DNA from 4 places in the Streptomyces sp. NPDC101234 genome. Region 4 is predicted to be linked to each of the others. Evidence: riboswitches for the same ligand, from Rfam matches in the RefSeq annotation. Region 4 holds a riboswitch; each other region holds the start of a gene.
What was found. Region 4 has a riboswitch for S-adenosylmethionine ahead of ACIRR9_RS18320 (ABC transporter substrate-binding protein). Riboswitches for the same ligand answer to the same signal wherever they lie in the genome.
Positions count from the first base shown of each region.

Region 1: linked by a shared signal. The riboswitch ahead of thrC (threonine synthase) and the one ahead of ACIRR9_RS18320 (ABC transporter substrate-binding protein) in region 4 are both predicted to bind S-adenosylmethionine.
Region 2: linked by a shared signal. The riboswitch ahead of ACIRR9_RS27575 (ABC transporter substrate-binding protein) and the one ahead of ACIRR9_RS18320 (ABC transporter substrate-binding protein) in region 4 are both predicted to bind S-adenosylmethionine.
Region 3: linked by a shared signal. The riboswitch ahead of ACIRR9_RS49500 (amino acid ABC transporter permease) and the one ahead of ACIRR9_RS18320 (ABC transporter substrate-binding protein) in region 4 are both predicted to bind S-adenosylmethionine.

Region 1 is NZ_JBIWOA010000013.1:160,242-164,612, forward strand. Features, by position in the region: gene ACIRR9_RS24470 (trehalose-6-phosphate synthase) at 1-1,227, opposite strand, end outside; gene ACIRR9_RS24475 (glucosyl-3-phosphoglycerate synthase) at 1,311-2,255, opposite strand; SAM riboswitch class I at 2,413-2,587, shown strand; gene thrC (threonine synthase) at 2,605-3,894, shown strand; gene ACIRR9_RS24485 (MoaD/ThiS family protein) at 4,008-4,283, shown strand.
Region 2 is NZ_JBIWOA010000015.1:238,250-242,620, forward strand. Features, by position in the region: gene ACIRR9_RS27565 (ABC transporter permease) at 1-15, opposite strand, end outside; gene ACIRR9_RS27570 (ABC transporter permease) at 18-1,103, opposite strand; gene ACIRR9_RS27575 (ABC transporter substrate-binding protein) at 1,100-2,701, opposite strand; SAM riboswitch class IV at 2,961-3,072, opposite strand; gene ACIRR9_RS27580 (metallophosphoesterase family protein) at 3,236-4,371, shown strand, end outside.
Region 3 is NZ_JBIWOA010000049.1:34,304-38,674, forward strand. Features, by position in the region: gene ACIRR9_RS49480 (hypothetical protein) at 1-750, opposite strand, end outside; gene ACIRR9_RS49485 (hypothetical protein) at 937-1,194, opposite strand; gene ACIRR9_RS49490 (putative leader peptide) at 1,355-1,486, shown strand; gene ACIRR9_RS49495 (glutathione S-transferase C-terminal domain-containing protein) at 1,579-2,442, shown strand; SAM riboswitch class IV at 2,519-2,630, shown strand; gene ACIRR9_RS49500 (amino acid ABC transporter permease) at 3,020-4,000, shown strand; gene ACIRR9_RS49505 (amino acid ABC transporter ATP-binding protein) at 3,997-4,371, shown strand, end outside.
Region 4 is NZ_JBIWOA010000009.1:104,013-108,383, forward strand. Features, by position in the region: gene ACIRR9_RS18320 (ABC transporter substrate-binding protein) at 1-925, opposite strand, end outside; SAM riboswitch class IV at 1,332-1,445, opposite strand; gene ACIRR9_RS18325 (hypothetical protein) at 1,866-2,579, shown strand; gene ACIRR9_RS18330 (rhomboid-like protein) at 2,579-3,301, shown strand; gene ACIRR9_RS18335 (lytic polysaccharide monooxygenase auxiliary activity family 9 protein) at 3,475-4,371, opposite strand, start outside.

The DNA.
Region 1 (4,371 bases), on a different contig from region 4:
CACACACCCCTCGTCCGACACCACCGGAATCTCTTTCGCCACCAGGTTCATGCCGTCCCGGATCGGGTTCACCAGCGCCACGTCGGCCAGCCGGTACGCCGCCAGCGACCGCGCGAAGTCGTCCTTGACATGCAGCACCACCGGCGTCCAACCCGCCGTCCCGTACGCCGAGTTGATGTCGTCGGCCACCCGCCGCACCTCGGCCGTGTAGTCGCGGTAGACGGCGAGGTCCTGCCGCGAGGGGTACGCGAACGCGACATGCACCACCCGCTCCCGCCACTCGGGGTGGTCGTCGAGCAGCTGCCGGTACGCCAGCAGCCCCCGCACGATGTTCTTCGACAGCTCGGTGCGGTCGACCCGGACGATCGTCCTGCGGCCTTCCCCGATCTCCTCCCGAAGAGCCGCCATCCGCTCGCCCACGTCCGGCTCGTGCGCCCGCTTCCGCAGGAAGTCCGCGTCGGCCCCCAGCCCGTGCACCCCGATCCGCGTCCCGCCGGACGACGGATCCGCGGCCGGAATCCCCGGCCCCAGCACCGCATGACAGCAGTCGACGAACGCGTCCGCCCACCGCCGGGTGAGGAAAGCGGCGTGATCGGCGCCGAGGATCCCGCTCAGCAGCTCCGCCGCGATGTCGTCGGGGAGGAGCCGGAAGTAGTCCGGCGGTGCCCAGGGGGTGTGCGAGAAATGGCCGATACGCAGATCCGGGCGCAGCCGGCGCAGCATCCGCGGTGCCAGCGCCAGGTGGTAGTCCTGGATGACGACGGCCGCCCCCTCGGCCGCCTCCTCGGCCAGCGCCTCGGCGAACGCCCGGTTGTAGGCCTGGTACGACGCCCACTGCCGCCGGAACTCCGCGTCGAAGACCGGCTCCAGCGGGGTCTGGTACAGCATGTGGTGGACGAACCAGAGCACCGAGTTCGCGATGCCGTTGTACGCGTCGGAGAACACGTCCGCGTCGATGTCGAGCATCCGGACCTGCTGGCCGCCGGTGTCCACCGCCGGCAGCCGGCCGCCCTCGGCGCGCCGCACCGCCTCCCGGTCCCCGTCGCTCAGCGCCGCGCACACCCACACCGCGTTCGCGTCCGGGCCGATCGCCGACAGACCGGAGACCAGCCCGCCGCCGCCCCGCTTGGCATGCAGCGCGCCGCCCGCGTCGTCGGGGCGCACCTCGTACGAAACCGGGCCGCGGTTGGACGCGACCAGCACCTCAGCACCGCCGGTGGAAGCCATACGCCTGAACCTAGCCCGGCCCGGAAACGCTCAAACGTACGGCTACGCCCGACCGGCGGCCGTATACGGAACGCCCGTCGAAGTCACGCCACCCGGCGCTCGGCGTACTCCGCGATCTCCACCATCGGCGGCCGTTCCTCCGTGTCCACGGAGTACGTGCGCGGTTCGAAGCCGTCCTCGCCCCGTTCGAACTGGGTGAGCGAGGGGCGGATCAGGTGGCCGCGGGCCAGCCGCAGCTGCGCCGTGCGGTAGATCGCGGCGGACATCCGGCCGAGGGCCTGGCCGTCCTGGTGGCGGTGTTTGCGGACACCCACGTCCACCTGCGCCAGCGCGTCCAGCCCCACCAGGTGCAGGGCATCGACCAGCATGCCCAGCTCGACCCCGTACCCCACCGGGAAGGGGAGCTGTTCCAGCAGGGAGCGGCGGGCCGCGTACTCGCCGCCCAGGGGCTGCACGAAACCGGCCAGCTGCGGCCAGTGCATGTTCAGCAGCGGACGGGCCATCAGCTCGGTGACCCGGCCGCCCTGCCCGGCCGCACCGGCCAGCGGGCGGTCGTACATCGCCTTGACCAGGTCCACGCCGGGGTCGGTCAGCAGCGGGCCGACGATCCCGGAGACGAAGTCGGAGGAGAAGTCCCTCAGATCCGCGTCGATGAAGCAGACGATGTCCCCGGTGGTGACCAGGAGGGAGCGCCAGAGGACCTCGCCCTTGCCGGGGACGGCGGGGATGCGCGGGAGGATCGTGTCGCGGTGGACGACCCGGGCGCCGGCCGCCGCGGCCACGGCCGCCGTGCGGTCCGTGGAGCCGGAGTCGACGACCACGATCTCGTCGACGAGCGGCGCCTGCTGCATCAGGTCGTGGCGGATGATCGCGACGATGTCGCCGACCGTCTCCTCCTCGTTGAGCGCGGGCAGCACGACGGAGACCGACTGCCCGGTGCGCTGCTTGGCGGCGAGTATCCGGTGCAGGGGGCGGTCGCTCACGGACCAGGAGCGGGTGGCCAGCCAGCGCTCGACTTCTTCCAGCACAGTCAGCGGCTCCTCACTGTCACGGTCACACTGCCAAGTGTGATCCATCTCGCGGTACGGACGACTCTCTCAACTGTCCTGGCCTTCGGTTACAGTCTTGAACAACGCCGATGACCATCGCATGTCGTGCGGTCACCGTGCGTTGACAACCGAATACAGCTCATCCAGAGGGGCAGAGGGATACGGCCCGATGAAGCCCCGGCAACCCTCCAGTCGGTACTCGTAGATCCGTCGTCGACCGCTCCGGTCACTGTCGATCGTCCGCGAGGCTCCCGGCTAGGGAAGGTGCCAAATCCGTCTCACGGCGAGATGCGTCGTGAGGAAGATGAGGAGAAAGGGCCTCGCCTCCATGGCTGCGCAGACTGTTGCCACCACCACCGACTCCACGACCGTCGACCTCGGTCCCGCCACGGCCCTGAGCTGCCGCGAGTGCGGTCACCGTGTGCCCCTCGGCCCGGTGTTCGCCTGCGAGGAGTGTTTCGGCCCGCTCGAGATCGCGTACGACTTCTCGGACTACGACACCGAGGAGCTGCGGAAGCAGATCGAGGCGGGACCCGCGAACATCTGGCGCTACGCGCCGCTGCTGCCCGTCCCCGCGGACGTGGCGACCAAGCCGAACATCAACCCCGGCTGGACCAAGCTCGTCAAGGCCGACAACCTGGCGCGGGAACTCGGTGTCACCGGCGGGCTGTACGTGAAGGACGACTCCGGCAACCCGACGCACTCCTTCAAGGACCGGGTCGTCGCCCAGGCCGTCGAGGCCGCGCGCGCCTTCGGCTACACCACGCTCTCCTGCTCCTCCACCGGCAACCTGGCCGGCGCGGTCGGCGCCGCCGCCGCCCGGGCCGGCTTCCGCTCCTGCGTGTTCATCCCGCACGACCTGGAGCAGGGCAAGATCGTCATGGCCGCGATCTACGGCGGCGAGCTCGTCGGCATCGAGGGCAACTACGACGACGTGAACCGCTTCTGCTCCGAGCTGATCGGCGACCCGGCCGGCGAGGGCTGGGGCTTCGTCAACGTCAACCTGCGGCCGTACTACGCGGAGGGCTCCAAGACCCTGGCGTACGAGATCTGCGAGCAGCTCGGCTGGCAGCTCCCGGACCAGCTGGTCATCCCGATCGCCTCCGGCTCGCAGCTCACCAAGGTCGACAAGGGTCTGCAGGAGCTGATCAAGCTCGGGCTCGTCGAGGACAAGCCGTACAAGATCTTCGGTGCGCAGGCGGAGGGGTGCTCGCCGGTGTCGGTGGCCTTCAAGGGGGGCCACGACGTGGTCCGTCCGCAGAAGCCGAACACCATCGCGAAGTCCCTCGCCATCGGCAATCCGGCCGACGGTCCCTATGTCCTCGACATCGCCCGTCGTACGGGTGGTGCGGTGGAGGACGTGACCGACGAGCAGGTCGTCGACGCGATCAAGCTGCTCGCACGGACCGAGGGGATCTTCGCGGAGACCGCCGGCGGTGTGACGGTCGGAGTCACCAAGAAGCTCATCGAGAACGGGCTCATCGACCCGGCGAAGTCGCTTGTCGTACTCAACACCGGTGATGGACTGAAGACGCTGGACGCTGTCGCGGAGACCGGGCTGACGGCGACTATTCGGCCCACTCTCGAGTCGTTCCGTGAGGCCGGGCTGGCCCAGTAGGCAGTCGTCATTCTGCGGGCCGGTCGGGGCTGGTCGCGCCCGCGCGGCGGTAGCCGCACATCGACTCAGTCCCGCGCCCTTGAAGGGGTGCTACAGCTACCGGAGGTTCAAACGTGAGTGTCACCGTTCGCATCCCCACCATCCTGCGCACCTACACCGGTGGCCAGGCCGAAGTCACCGCCGAAGGCGCGAACCTCGGTGAGGTCATCGCCGACCTGGAGCAGAACCACACGGGAATCGCCGCGCGTGTTCTCGACGACCAGGGCAAGCTGCGCCGGTTCGTCAACGTCTACGTGAATGACGACGATGTGCGATTCGAGCAGGGCCTGGAGACGGCCACCCCGGACGGTGCCGGCGTCTCCATCATCCCGGCCGTCGCCGGCGGCTGAGCCGCTGACCTGCCTGACGTGATGGCCGAATGACCGAACATTACCTTCGGTAACAGCCATCACCGATTGTTCATCGGATTGCCCCCTC
Region 2 (4,371 bases), on a different contig from region 4:
CAGGAGCAGGGCCATGGTCAGTACCTCACCCGTGGGTCGATGAGGACGGCGAGGACGTCGACGAGGAAGTTCGTCACCGCCACGACGACCGCGAACAGGGCCACGATGCCCTGTACGGCGGGGAAGTCACGGGCCGTCAGGTAGTGCGCGAGTTCGTAGCCGAGGCCCTTCCACTCGAAGGTGGTCTCGGTCAGCACGGCGCCGCCGAGCAGTCCGGCTACCTGGAGGCCGAGCACGGTGACCACCGGGATCAGCGCGGGCCGGGTGGCGTGCCGGGTGACCAGCCGGAAGGAGTGGACGCCACGGGAGCGGGCGGCGTCCACATACTCGGCGGAGAGGGTCCCGACCAGGTTCGTGCGGACCAGACGGAGCAGGACACCGGCGACGAGCAGGCCGAGGGCGAGGCCGGGCAGGACGGCGTGTTCGAGCACGTCTGCGACGGCGGTGCCGTCGCCGCTGCGCACGGCGTCCACCAGATAGAAGCCGGTGGTGCTGGTCTGGTTCTGCAGGAAGAGCTGGACGTCCGTGCTCGCACGGCCGGAGGCCGGCAGCCAGCCGAGCCGGATCGCGAAGACCAGTTTCAGCAGCAGGCCGGTGAAGAACACCGGGGTGGCGTAGGTCAGGATCGCGAACAGCCGCAGGACCGCGTCGGGGGCCCGGTCGCGGTACGTGGCCGCCAGCATGCCGAGCGGTACGCCGAGGGCGAGGGCCAGCGTCAGGGCGTAGCAGGCGAGTTCGACGGTGGCGGCGCCGTAGGTGGTCAGGACCTGGGTGACCGGCTGGTTGTCGGTGACGGTGCGGCCGAGGTCGCCGGTCGCGAGGGAACGAAGATAGTCCAGGTACTGGGTGAGCAACGGCCGGTCGTAGCCCGCCTGGTGGAGCTTGTCGTGGAGCTGGGCCGGGGTGAGCCGGTCGCCGAAGGCCGCGGTGATCGGGTCACCGGTGACCCGCATCAGGAAGAACACCAGGCTGACCAGGATCAGCACGGTCGGGATGATGAGGAGGAAGCGGATCAGCAGGTAGCGGGCGAGGCCGTACCCGGGGGCGCCGTCGGCCGGAGTTCCGACGGCGCCCCCGGTTGCCTCCTGGGTCAGGGCGCTCACTTTGTCGTGAGTCCGGCCCAGCGGAACTGGTACCGGGCGTCCAGCTCGTCGGGGACACCGCTGACGTCGGTGCGGGTGACGATCGCCGTGGAGCCCTGGAGCAGGGGCACCAGCGGCACCTGGGCGGCGGCCGCGCCCTGTGCCCGCTTCAGCAGTTCGGCCCGCTTGGCCGAGTCGGTCTCGGTCTCCTCCTTCAGGACCAGCGCGCGCACGGCCGGGTCCGCATAGCCGTTGGCCACCCAGCTGTTGGCGGAGTAGAAGGGCGAGAGGTAGTTGTCGGCGTCGAGGTAGTCGGCGTACCAGCCGAGCTGGTAGAGCGGGTAGAGGTGCTTGATCCGGTCCTTGCCGTACTGGGTCCACTCGGTGGACTGGAGGTTCACCTTGAACAGACCGGTGGCTTCCAGCTGGGACTTGATCAGGGCGTACTCGTCGGCCGACGAGGAGCCGTAGTGGTCGCTGTTGTACTGGAGATTGAGGGTGACGGGGGTGCTCACCCCGGCCGCCTTCAGCCGGGCCGCCGCCGCTGCCCTGTCGGGGCCGCCCTTCTTGTCGCCGTAGCGGGACTTGTACGACGGGGTGGCGCCGGTGAGGCCGTCCGGGACGGTGCTGTAGAGCGGCTGGTAGCTGTTCTTGTAGACCTGCTGGGCGAGTTGGGCGCGGTCGACCGAGTCGGCCACCGCCTGCCGGACGGCGAGGGCCTTCTCCTTGTCGGCGTCCTTGGTCTTCGTGCCGTAGGGCTGGGTCTGGAAGTCGAAGACGAGGTAGCGGATGCCGTTGCCGGAGCCGGTGTGGACCTTGACGTTCCTCTCCTTGGCGAGGGAGTCCAGGTCGGCGGTGGTGAGGGTGCGGTAGACGGCGTCGATGGTGCCCTGCTGCACGTCCAGCTTCAGGTTGCCGGCGTCCGTGTAGTACTTGAGCTGGATGTTCCTTGTCTTCGGGGTGCCCTGCTGGCCCTGGTAGGCGGTGTTGGCGGTGAAGGAGACCAGCGAGTTCTTGTCGTAACTCGCCACTCCGTAGGGGCCGTTCCAGGGCTTGGCCGTCACGATGGCCTGGTCGGGGAGGATCTTGTCGGCGGGGAAGACCTGTTCGTCGACGACATAGCCGGCGGCCGTGGTCAGCACCTGCGGGAACAGGGTGTCGTTCGCCGACTTGAGGGTGAAGACGACGGTGGTGGGGTTCGGGGCGGCGACCGAGCCGAGGTTGTGGAGCAGCGAGGAGGGGCCGTTCTGGTCGGCGATCCTCAGGTCCCGGTCGAAACTGAACTTGACGTCGGAGGACGTCAGTTCATGACCGTTGGCGAACTTCAGGCCCTTCTTCAGGGTGACCGTGTACTGCTTGGGCCCGGTCAGTTCGATGCCCGTGGCCAGGTCTGGGGTCGGCTCCGCCGAGCCGTTCTTCACGCTGAGGAGGGTCGAGTACACCTCGCTCTCGATCGTCCCGGAGCCCGCGTCCCAGGCGCCGGCCGGGTCGAGGCTGGTGACCTGGTCGGTGGTGCCGATGGTGAGCGAGGTGCCGGAGGCCGCCGTGCTGCCGTCCTTGCTGCTGGTGCAGCCGGTGAGGGTCAACAGGGCGGCCGCGCCGAGGGATACCGCTGCCAAACCGGGGGTTCTGTCGCTGTGCCGGGCCATGAGGGATCTCTGCTTCCGCTTCGAGGGGAGCGCGAGCCGGCGGCACACCGTGCCAAGGGCTCAGGGCTCGGCGCGTGCGCGAGATCGCGGGAAGGGACTGCTGGGAGAGAGGTCAGCCGTGACAGAGACAGCTGGAGACCAGCAGCAGATCCACATGGCGCCGGGAGCACAGCACGAGGGCAGTCGCCACGCCGTCCTCCTGAGGTCCTGGCCGTCGTCGCGGCCGCTGTGAACGCACTTGCAGAAACCGAAGAGATCCGCCGAGCCGTCACCTGGGGCACCCCACTGCGTCGAGGGTTGCCGTCCGGCCAGCCAGGGCTTGATCACCGGAACTCGTGGCTCGCGCTCACCGTAGATCGACGCGTCTTACGACGTCAAGGGCGTCTCCAAGTGGCTGAACGGGCCGTACCGGTGCGGTCGTTGCGGTCGGCACGCCAAGGATCCGGCGCGCCAAGGATCCGGGGCGCCAAGTCGCCGACAGGACCTCGTTGCTACGGTGCCCCGGTGTCTGACTCCTCACGCGATACCGCAGAAGGCGCCGGCTGGGGCTCCGCCGAACGCGGCGCCTACAAGCAACTCATGCCGGAACACGTCGAAAAGATCTTCTGGTTCAACCCGAGGACCATGTGGGCCGCCCGCAACGGCGTGCTGGCGTCCTGGTTCGGCGACCCGACCGGCCGCACCCGCAGCCGATGGGTGGCGCAGCGGGCGGCCGCCGGGGCGCCTGCCGACAAGGTGATCCGGCGTCATGAGGCGGACCGGTTCTCGTTCATGGTGATCGGCGACACCGGTGAGGGCGACGACTCCCAGTACGCCGTCGTGCCGGGATTTCTGAAGGTGGGCCAGGACACCGACTTCGCGGTGATCGCGAGCGACGTGATCTACCCGGTCGGGACCACCGACGACTACGGCACCAAGTTCTTCCGTCCCTACCAGGACTATCCGGCGCCGATCTACGCGATACCCGGAAACCACGACTGGTACGAGGACCTCGGCGCCTTCATGCGCGTCTTCTGCGACGACACCCCGCAGCTCCCGCCCGAGCCGAAGCCCCGCCCGCTGACCGGTGCGTGGTGGCGCACCCTGCTCTGGCACCGGCCCCGCCCCACGGACGAGCAACTCCTGGCGGACGCACGGAAGTTGCGTCCCACGCAGGAGCAGACGGCCGTACAGCCGGGCCCCTACTGGGCGATCGACGCCGGACCGGTCCGGATCGTCGGCATCGACACCGGTCTGCTCGGCACGATCGACGCCGAACAGGGCGCCTGGCTCCGTGAGGTGTCCCAGGGATCCCGCCCGAAGATCCTGGTCACCGGCTCCCCGCTGTACGTGGACGGCGAGCACCACCCCTGCTCCATCGAGGGCGGCGGCACGGTCGACGACATCGTCCGCGACCCGGCCCACCACTACGTGGCGGCGATCGGCGGCGACATCCACAACTACCAGCGCTACCCCGTGGACGTGGACGGCCGCACCATCCAGTACGTGGTCGCCGGCGGCGGCGGTGCCTTCATGCACGCCACCCACACCATCCCCCCGGTCTCGATCGCGAACGTCACCGAGGACGACTTCCGCTGCTATCCGCTGCGCGGCGACTCCCTCGCCTTCTACAGCCGGCTGTACGGCCGCAGGCTGCGGCT
Region 3 (4,371 bases), on a different contig from region 4:
CTGTGCGCCGTTCTGCAGGGCCAGCATGGTGCTGTCGTGGTCGACGCCGGAAAGGCCGCCGTTGGTGACCGCGGCCCCGGAGGCGCCGACGCGGAACACCGCGACGTCCAGGGTGGTCTTGGCGGGCTGCCCGTTCGGGGTGCCCTGGACGGTGACCGTGAGCGCCGCCAGCGCGTCGCCCGCCTTCGGCGGCTCCTTGTACTCGACGACCTGCACGGTGCGCGGGCTGCCGTCGGCGGCGGTCGCGGTGAACTGGTTGCACTTCTCCGGCAGGGACTTCAGCCAGTCCAGTGTGGCGTTCAGGTTGGCCGAGCCGTAGTCGCCGACCTGGTAGAGCAGCCGGGAGTCCTGCGAGGTGAACCCGCGCAGTCCCGAGGCCCCGGTGGTGCGGCCGAGGAGGCTGTCGGAGTACAGGCCGTCGAGCAGCCGCTGGCAGTCGGCGGCATCGGCCTTGGCGGTGAGGAACTGCGCCACGTCGACCTTGCCGACCAGCATCGTGTTGCGCCAGGTGGCGGCGTCGTTGGCCAGCTGCCAGTCATCCTCGATGTCGGCCGGCGTGATCAGCGCGGCCTGTGCGCCCGCCCCCGTGAGGGCGGGGGTCGCGGACGGGGCGGGGGAGCGCTCGGCGGCCGGTGAGACGGTCGAGGCTTCGGGGGTGCCGCTCCCGTCCGCACAGGCCGCCGTGGCGAGCAGGGTCCCCGCCGCCAGGGCCGAGGCGAGAACACGCGCGGGTCGGGACGGACGGGTCATCGCGACTGCCTCCTCGGGAACGCGGTACGTCACTCCGGGGAAGGCGCTGGCGCGTCCCGCCACGAGAGAACGTCGGTACGTGCCTCCACGCCACCATCCGGCACGACTGCCGACCACCCGCACGTGTCATTCGGGTGAGCGTCGTGGGCCGGTGAGGCGGTGACCGGTGATCTGGACCCGTGAGTGTCATGAACCCGGAGCCGTGATCCGTACCCTGCGGCTGCCGCAGCGCGGGCACACCGCGTCGGCGAGCGGCGACCGTACGGCCCGGCCCGCCTCGTCGACGTACTCCAGGGTGCTCTGCAGGCCCGGGTCGGCTGTCGGGTCGGTGAAGAAGACCGCCTGGAAGACGGCCTCCCAGACCTTGCCGCAGCTCCCGCAGGTGAACACGAAGGTCTCGGGCACGGCACCGGGCACCGGCCCGGGACCCGGGGGCTCGGTCATCGGATCCGGCTCCTGTCGCTCGGCCTGCTTCTCCAGCGGACAGCCCCGCCCGGCCGACGGCAAGTCGGCGCCGGGTGTCCCAGGCGTGGACGCCCTCTTGACGCCGGGCGGAGGCCGATCGACACTCCAGATGGGAATCCTAGTGAAAAGGTAGGGAAAGATGGGTCGCCTGCGGACGGTCACCGGCAGACAGCGCCGTGAGAGCCGTACGCCCTGCCCGGCCCCCCTGCTCACCTCCCGCCTGCACATCGATCTGCTCCGTGTCTGCAGCGCCATCAGCCGCAGAGGCTGAGCGCCCGCCCTCAGCCGTACGAGCCGAGCGCCCACCCATCGACGAACGCTTCCGCCGCGCGTACGTCCGCGCGCCCGCACCCGGGGAGACGCATGTCCATCACTCCGCTCGCCGCCATCCCGTCCGTCCGTACCGCCCCCGCCTTCCGGGGACGCATCGGCCAGGACGCGCGCAGCGGCCACTACGCAGTGCCGCGCCGCTACCGGCTCCACCTCGCCACCGCCTGTCCCGACGGCCTCCGTATCGCCGTCGGCCACAGCCTCCTGGCCCTGGACGACTGTTGTCCGGTCACCTTCCTGCCCGCCGTCCCCGACTGTCCCGACGGCAGTCACGCGGCCCTGCGCCCGCTGTACGAGGCGAGCGCCCACCACTACTCCGGTCCGGCCCTCGCGCCCGTGCTCAGCGACGACTGGTCCGGGCGGATCGTCAGCAACCACGGCCGCGACATCCTGCGCGACCTGGACCGTCACTTCGGCGACGGCGTCACCCGGCTCTATCCGTGCGGCGCCGAAGCGGAGATCGAGGCCGTCGAGCGGCTGTGCTCGCAGGGCATCGAGCAGGCGGCGCAGCGCGCCGGCCGCGAGGGCGGCGACCCGGCGGCGCTCGACGTCCTGCTCACCGCGCTCGGCGAACTGGAGCGCCGGCTGACCGGCGTGGAGTTCCTGGTGGGCGGTCAACTCACGGCAGCCGACGTGGAGTTGTGGGTCGCGCTGGTGCAGCTCGACACCGTGCACCGCAACCACCTGGACGCCTCCGCCGTGCACCGCATCGCCGACCATCCCGCGCTGTGGGCCTACGCCCGGCGGCTGGCCGGGCACCCCGCCTTCGGCGTCCACCTCGACCTCGACGGCATCTCCCGCCGCCACCAGGGCCGTTGCCAGGGCCTGGAAGCCGCCGGTGCGGCCGTCCAGATCCTGGACTGGACGGGGCATGCGGCGGACACTTCCCGCAGGTGAGAGCGGCCCGGACCGTTCCACCAACCGGACAGCCGTTGACATTCGTTCGGGCGGATGACTTACTTACGGCCAGAACGGTCAAGAGCGTCAGCATCAAGCCCTGGCTTGCTGACCGGCAACCCTCGCTTCGCGGTGGGGTGCCCCAGGTGACGACCCGACCGGATGACGACGTTCGGTAAGCGCGAGGCCCTTCGGGCCATCCCGACAGTGACAGGTGGCGGACATGTACGCAGCTCCCAGGACGGCCCGGCGCCGCCCCCAGGGCTGCGTACAGCCGTACCCGAACCCGCTGGTCGCCGACCGTGCCGTCGACCTGCTCCGCGTCAACAGTGCCCTGTGTAGCGCGTGTACCGCACCGGGCTGTGCCCGCTGTCGGGTCTGACCAGGCCTTTTCGCCCAGTACCCGCAGCTTCGCGTCTCAGCGTTCCTGACCCAAGCACCGGCCGTCCGGTGTGACGCCGTCCGCCCAGCCCCCGTGTCCCGCGCGCCCCCGCAGCATCGAGCCGTGCCCGAACACGGTCCTGTGCCGCGTCCCCGGCCGTGGGATCCGGGGTGTCCGACTCCGCCGGAGCCCACCATGAGTGAACCCCCAGGCGCCACCATCGCCGCCCCCGAGGCACCGCCCACTGACAAACCGTCAAAACCCCTCGCAGCGCAGCGGGTCACCCCGCTGCGCAGACCGGGACGGTGGATCGCCACCGCCGTCGTCCTGGTGCTGGCCGCCCAGTTCGTTCACGGACTGGTGACCAACCCCTTCTACCAGTGGGACCGTTGGGGCTACTGGTTCCTGCGGCCGACCATCCTCGACGGGCTGGTCATCACCCTCGAAGTCACCGCCTACAGCGCGGTGCTGGGCCTTCTCGGCGGCGTCCTGCTGGCCCTGGCCAGGCTCTCGAAGAGCCCGGTGCTGCGCGCGGTCAGCTGGACGTACGTCTGGGCGCTGCGCTCCATCCCGCTCATCGTGGTGCTGCTCTTCCTCTACAACTTCAGCGCCCTGTACAGGACGTTGAGCGTCGGTGTCCCGTTCGGTCCGGCCTTCTTCTCCTTCGACGAGTCGAAGCTCGCCACCGACATGGTCATCGCCGTCATCGGCCTCAGCCTCAACGAGGCGGCCTACGCGGCCGAGGTGGTCCGCGGCGGTATCCTCTCCGTGGACCAGGGCCAGCACGAGGCGGCCGCCGCGCTCGGTCTGCCCAAGGGCTACCAGTTCCGGAAGATAGTCTTCCCGCAGGCGCTCAGGTCGATCATCCCGAACTACGTCAACCAGCTCATCGGCCTGATCAAGAGCACCTCGCTGGTCTTCTACGTCTCGCTGCTCGACCTCTTCGGCACCGCGCAGAGCATGGGCTCCACCTACCCCGGCGACATCGTGCCGCTGCTGCTGGTGGTCACCGCCTGGTACCTGATCCTCACCAGCGTCGTCTCGGTGATCCAGTTCTACGTCGAGCGGTACTACGCCCGGGGCGCCACCCGCTCCCTGCCGCCGACGCCCCTGCAGAAACTGCGGGCCGGCCTCACCGACCTGCGCGCCCGCATCCGCCGGGAGGCCGCCGTATGAGCACCGTCGACACCCTGGGGACGGCCCCCGCCGCCCTGGAGATCCACGACGTCCACAAGTGGTACGGCGCCCACCGCGTCCTCGACGGCGTCGACCTGACCATCCGCCCCGGCGAGGTCACCGTCGTCATCGGCCCGTCCGGTTCCGGCAAGTCCACTCTCCTCAGGGTGGTCAACCACCTGGAGAAGCCCGAGATCGGCTACGTCAGCATCAACGACGAGCTGATCGGGGTGAAGCGGCAGGGCGAGAGGCTCAAGGAGCTGAGCGAGCGCGCCATCCTGGCCCAGCGCGGCCGGATCGGCTTCGTCTTCCAGAACTTCAACCTCTTCCCGCACCTGACCGCGCTGGACAACGTGGCCGCCGCCCCCGTC
Region 4 (4,371 bases):
TCAGCAGGGGCCGTGCGTTGTTGAGACCCAGGCCGAACACCACACCGGGGTTGGCCCGACGCTGGAGAGCGACCTGACCACCCTTGAGTGCGGCCTCGTTGGCCTTGCCGACGCTGCTGATCGCGTCGACCTGTCCGGACTGGAGGCTGCCGGCCCGCACGCCCGCCTCCGGCACCACCTTGAACACCAGCTTGTCCAGGTAGGCCTCGCCCTTCTTGGACCACAGCGCGGATCCCCAGGCGTACCCGGTCCGCCTGGCGAGGGTGATCGACTGGTTCTGCACATACTGCTTCAGCACGAACGGCCCGGACCCGACGATCCCGTCACTGCACTTCTGCTGCGGGGTCTTCCGCACGCTCGCGGACGACTCGATGCCCAGCGTGTGGGTCGAAGTCGCTTGCAGGAACTGGGCGTTGGGCTGCTTGAAGGTCACCTTGACGGTGAGCGGGTCGATCACGGTGGTGCTCTGGACGCCGCTGAGGTAGCCCTCGGCAAGGGTGCCGAGGGCGCCGAGCTTCGGTACCGCGTCGAAGTTGTCCTTCACCACCTGCGCGGTCAGCTCGGACCCGTCGCTGAAGGTGACGCCCGAGCGGAGGTGGAACGTGAACCGGGTGGCGTCGGAGTTGATGTCCCAGCTCTTGGCCAGCCACGGCACGATCTTGCCGGTCGCGGGGTCCTGGTCGGTGAGGGAGTCCACGATCTGGCGGACCGAGTAGATGGTGTCGTTGCTGCCGACCTGCTGCGGATCCACGCAGCCGGCGTCGGAGCCCACCGCGAAGGTCAGCGTGCCGCCGGACTTCGGCCGGCCGCTGCCGCTGCCGGAACCGCCGTCGCCCGACCCGCAGGCGGTCAGCAGAACACTGGTGGTCAACAGGGCGGCCAGCGGCGCCCGACGGGATGGTCTGAGAATCGGAAGTGCAGTCACGGGAGGGCTTTCTCCTACTCGTGTCACCAGGCACCGGGTGCCGGGCGTCGGGGGAGCGCGGCACGGCCGTGCACGGCCGTGCATGGGCGTGCATGGGCGTGCGGGCCCAGGGGCCTTCGAGGGGGTGGGTGGTGCCTTATGCGGTCGGTCGACGAAGGCCGGTCGGCAGGGAAGGCCGAACCGGGTCGGCCGACACGGTGGCCGGTCGGTCCGTCGTCGTCAGCCGACGGCAGGCGGGCTCGTCAGCGACAGGTGATCGCGCGACAGAGACAGCTCGTCGAGCGCTTGAGATCGATGTGGCGTCGGCGGGAGAGCCGGGAGAACGGCATGGCGCCGGCGAAGGAGGCAGCCACGTCACCGCTGTGCCGCATACCGGTCCCTCCCCGTCTCCGGCCCCGCCACCGGGGCCACGCGCTTGCGGGGATCATCGGTGATCCCGCCGGGCTTTCACCTGGAGCACCCCACCGCGCGGGAGGGTTGCCGGTCAGCGAGCCAGGGCTTGACGCTGACACTCAATGCCGGTCGCGATGGTACGGAGCGGTTTTGTCGTACGTCAATGCCAGCCCCCGCAGGCCCAGTTCGACGAACCGGACGCTCGACCCCTTCCGAGTGGGCCGCCACGCCGGCCGGTTCGACCTGACCTGTCGCTGATCCCCGTCTCGTCGCGGGCAGCTACCCGTCGCCCGCCCCGGCCCTTCGGCGGGATTCGGAAGGAAACATATGACGGTGGATGGTTTATCAACGCCGCCACCCTGCTGGAGTCGCTGCGCGTCGACGCCGGCGTACTGGGACCCTCCGGCATCCGGCCGTGACCCGCTGACGGCGATGTGGGCGACAGCACGCCGATCGCCCACCCGTCCGCCGCCCGCATCCCACCGTCGGACTTCGCCGCCCCGCCACCGGTGGCGGGGCACGGACACGCGCGCATAGTCTCGCGGCCATGGCAGAGATGTTTGCGGACGTCCGGCTGTTCGGCCCGCCGGTGACCGACGGCGAGTACATCGCGTTGAGCGAGCGCGAGATCGTGCATCTGCACGAGTACACGCGGATCTACGCCGTGCCAGGCCTCTATGAACATGTCGTCCAGGAACGGCTGCAGTGCAGATCACCGCAGGTCGCGGCGGAGGGCCTGCTGCGCGCGGTCGCCCGCCTCGGCCTGGAGCCGGGCCCGCTGACGGTCCTCGACATCGGCGCCGGCACGGGCCTGGTCGGTGAACTCGTACGTCGTGGTGGCGTCGGCCGGGTCGTCGGGGTCGACCCGCTGCCGGCGGCACGCCGGGCGAGTCTGCGCGACCGGCCAGGTGTCTACGCCGACTACGTGGTCGGTGACTTCCTGCTCGGCGACGCACTCGGTGAGTCCCTGCGCCCTTACGCGTTCGGGGGACTGGTGTCGGCCGGCGCGTTCGGAGGTACGCACGCCACACCGCAGGAGCTCGAGAACGCCCTCGAGGTCCTGTCGCCCGGCGCGCCCGTGGCCTTCACGATCGACGAGCGGTGGATGGACGCATCGGATCCGGACGGGTTCGGAGCCGCCGTCGAGCGGCTGGTGGCCGGCGGAGGGCTCACTGTGCTGGAGCGAACGCGGTTCCAGCACAGGGTGACGACGACCGGCGAGCCGATCTTCTATCAGCTCGTCGTGGGCCGGACCGGGTGATGCGTGGCAGGGAGCGGTTCGGCGAGACGCCGACCGCGGTGCGCCGCTTCCTTGAGGAGTACGTCCACGGCAACCCGGTGACGGCCGGTTATCTGGCCGTCCTGCTGGCCACCCACGCCTGGCTCGTGACGGCCTCGGCCCCCACGCGCCGCCGCCTGCTGGAGACGGTGAGCACCAACGTCGACAATCTTCCCCGGCATCCGTTCCTCGCCCTGGCGGGCAGCGCGCTCTTCTTCGACGGGACACTGACCCAAGTGAAGTCCCTTTACTTCGTGGGGACTTTGATCACGTTGGGGGCCGGCACAGCTGTCTGTCTGGCCCTCCTGGAACGCCGCTACGGCGCGTTACGGGCGTTCGGCGTCTTTGCCGTCGGCCATGTGCTGGCAACCGCGCTGACCGCCGTCTTCATCGTGGCCGCCGTGGTCCGCGGCTGGTATCCGGCCGGCGTCCGGGACGCCCTGGACTACGGCATCAGCTACGGCGCCGAGGCGGCCCTGGCGGCCGGAGTCGTGGTGTTCCTCACGTCGGTGCGGCGGATCGCGGCGATCACTGCGGTGGTGGCATGGCCCGTCATCGGCGCCGACTTCAGCCGTGGTCTGCCGGACTTCACCACGATCGGCCACCTTCTGGCCGCGGCCATCGGCTTCGCTCTCGCAACAACCCTGCGCCACAGGCTCCCCACGCCCGCGGGGATGGTCCCTCCGCCCGGCCCGTCGCTGTGACGGCCTGGGAGGACACCGGCCGGGGTGCGTGACGTCCCTGCGAATGCCGGGTGCGCGGAAGCCGACGCCCGGCCGGCGTGTGCCCGCGAACGCCGACGAGGGGCCGGGCTGCCTCCTCGGGAGGCCTCCGGCCGTTCACGTCGGCCGCACGCCGGACGGGCGCCGACCGGGGGTCAGCGGAAGTCGACGTCGGCGACGCTGACGAAGAACTCGCCGACGAAGTCGTGCCCGGCGTCGCCGCCGCCCCAGATGTTGACGATCGCGTGCCGTCCCCGGCGGTTCACCAGCGCCTCGGTGGTGTACTGCAGTTCCTGGTCGCCGTGAGTGCCACCGCCGTGGTGCTCGACCATGAAGGGAGTCGGCTCCAGTACGTCCCAGGAGATGCGCTGAGCGGGGTCCCAGCCCTCTTTGGTGATGAACCACTGGTGCGTCCACTTCGGGCCCATGTGGTTCTGCCGGTAGTTGTACGTGAAGGTGTGCCGGCCGTCGACGGCTTGCAGCGTGCTGATCGGCCAGTCACCGTGGCCGTCGCCGCCCGCCAGGTCCAGGCCCTTGAAAGCCGGGTTCGCCGCCGAGGCCACATCGGCGTCCTGGAAGAACTTCCGGTACTCCAGGTAGCCGCGTTCCTCGTTCCACGGCGGATCGGCGACCGTGCCGGGAGGCACCACCTCCTGCCAGGTGGTGGACGTGTTCAGCCGGCGTGCTTCCTGGCAGATCCGCGCGTCGTCCTGGTCGCGGATCGCCCGGATGGCCCGGCTGACCGGGAACTCCAGGCTCCCGTGCCGCTCCCGGCCGCCCTCTGCACTCTCCGCGGCACGTCGGGGGATGAACTGCTTGTAGGGCTGGGAGGTGGACGTGTCGACGGTGACCTCGTTCGTGAACGGTCCCCAGGGGCCGTCGGCGTGCCGGGCCCGGATCTTCACCCGGTACTGGCCGGCCGGAGTCTCCCCGAGGCACACCCAGTGCCGGTTCGCCGCCTGCCAGTGCGGGTACCACGTCGCCCAGTACACGTCCACCGTCTGCGCGGGCCGCCCGTCCAGCCAGACCTCGTAGTGGTGCGGGTAGGCCGG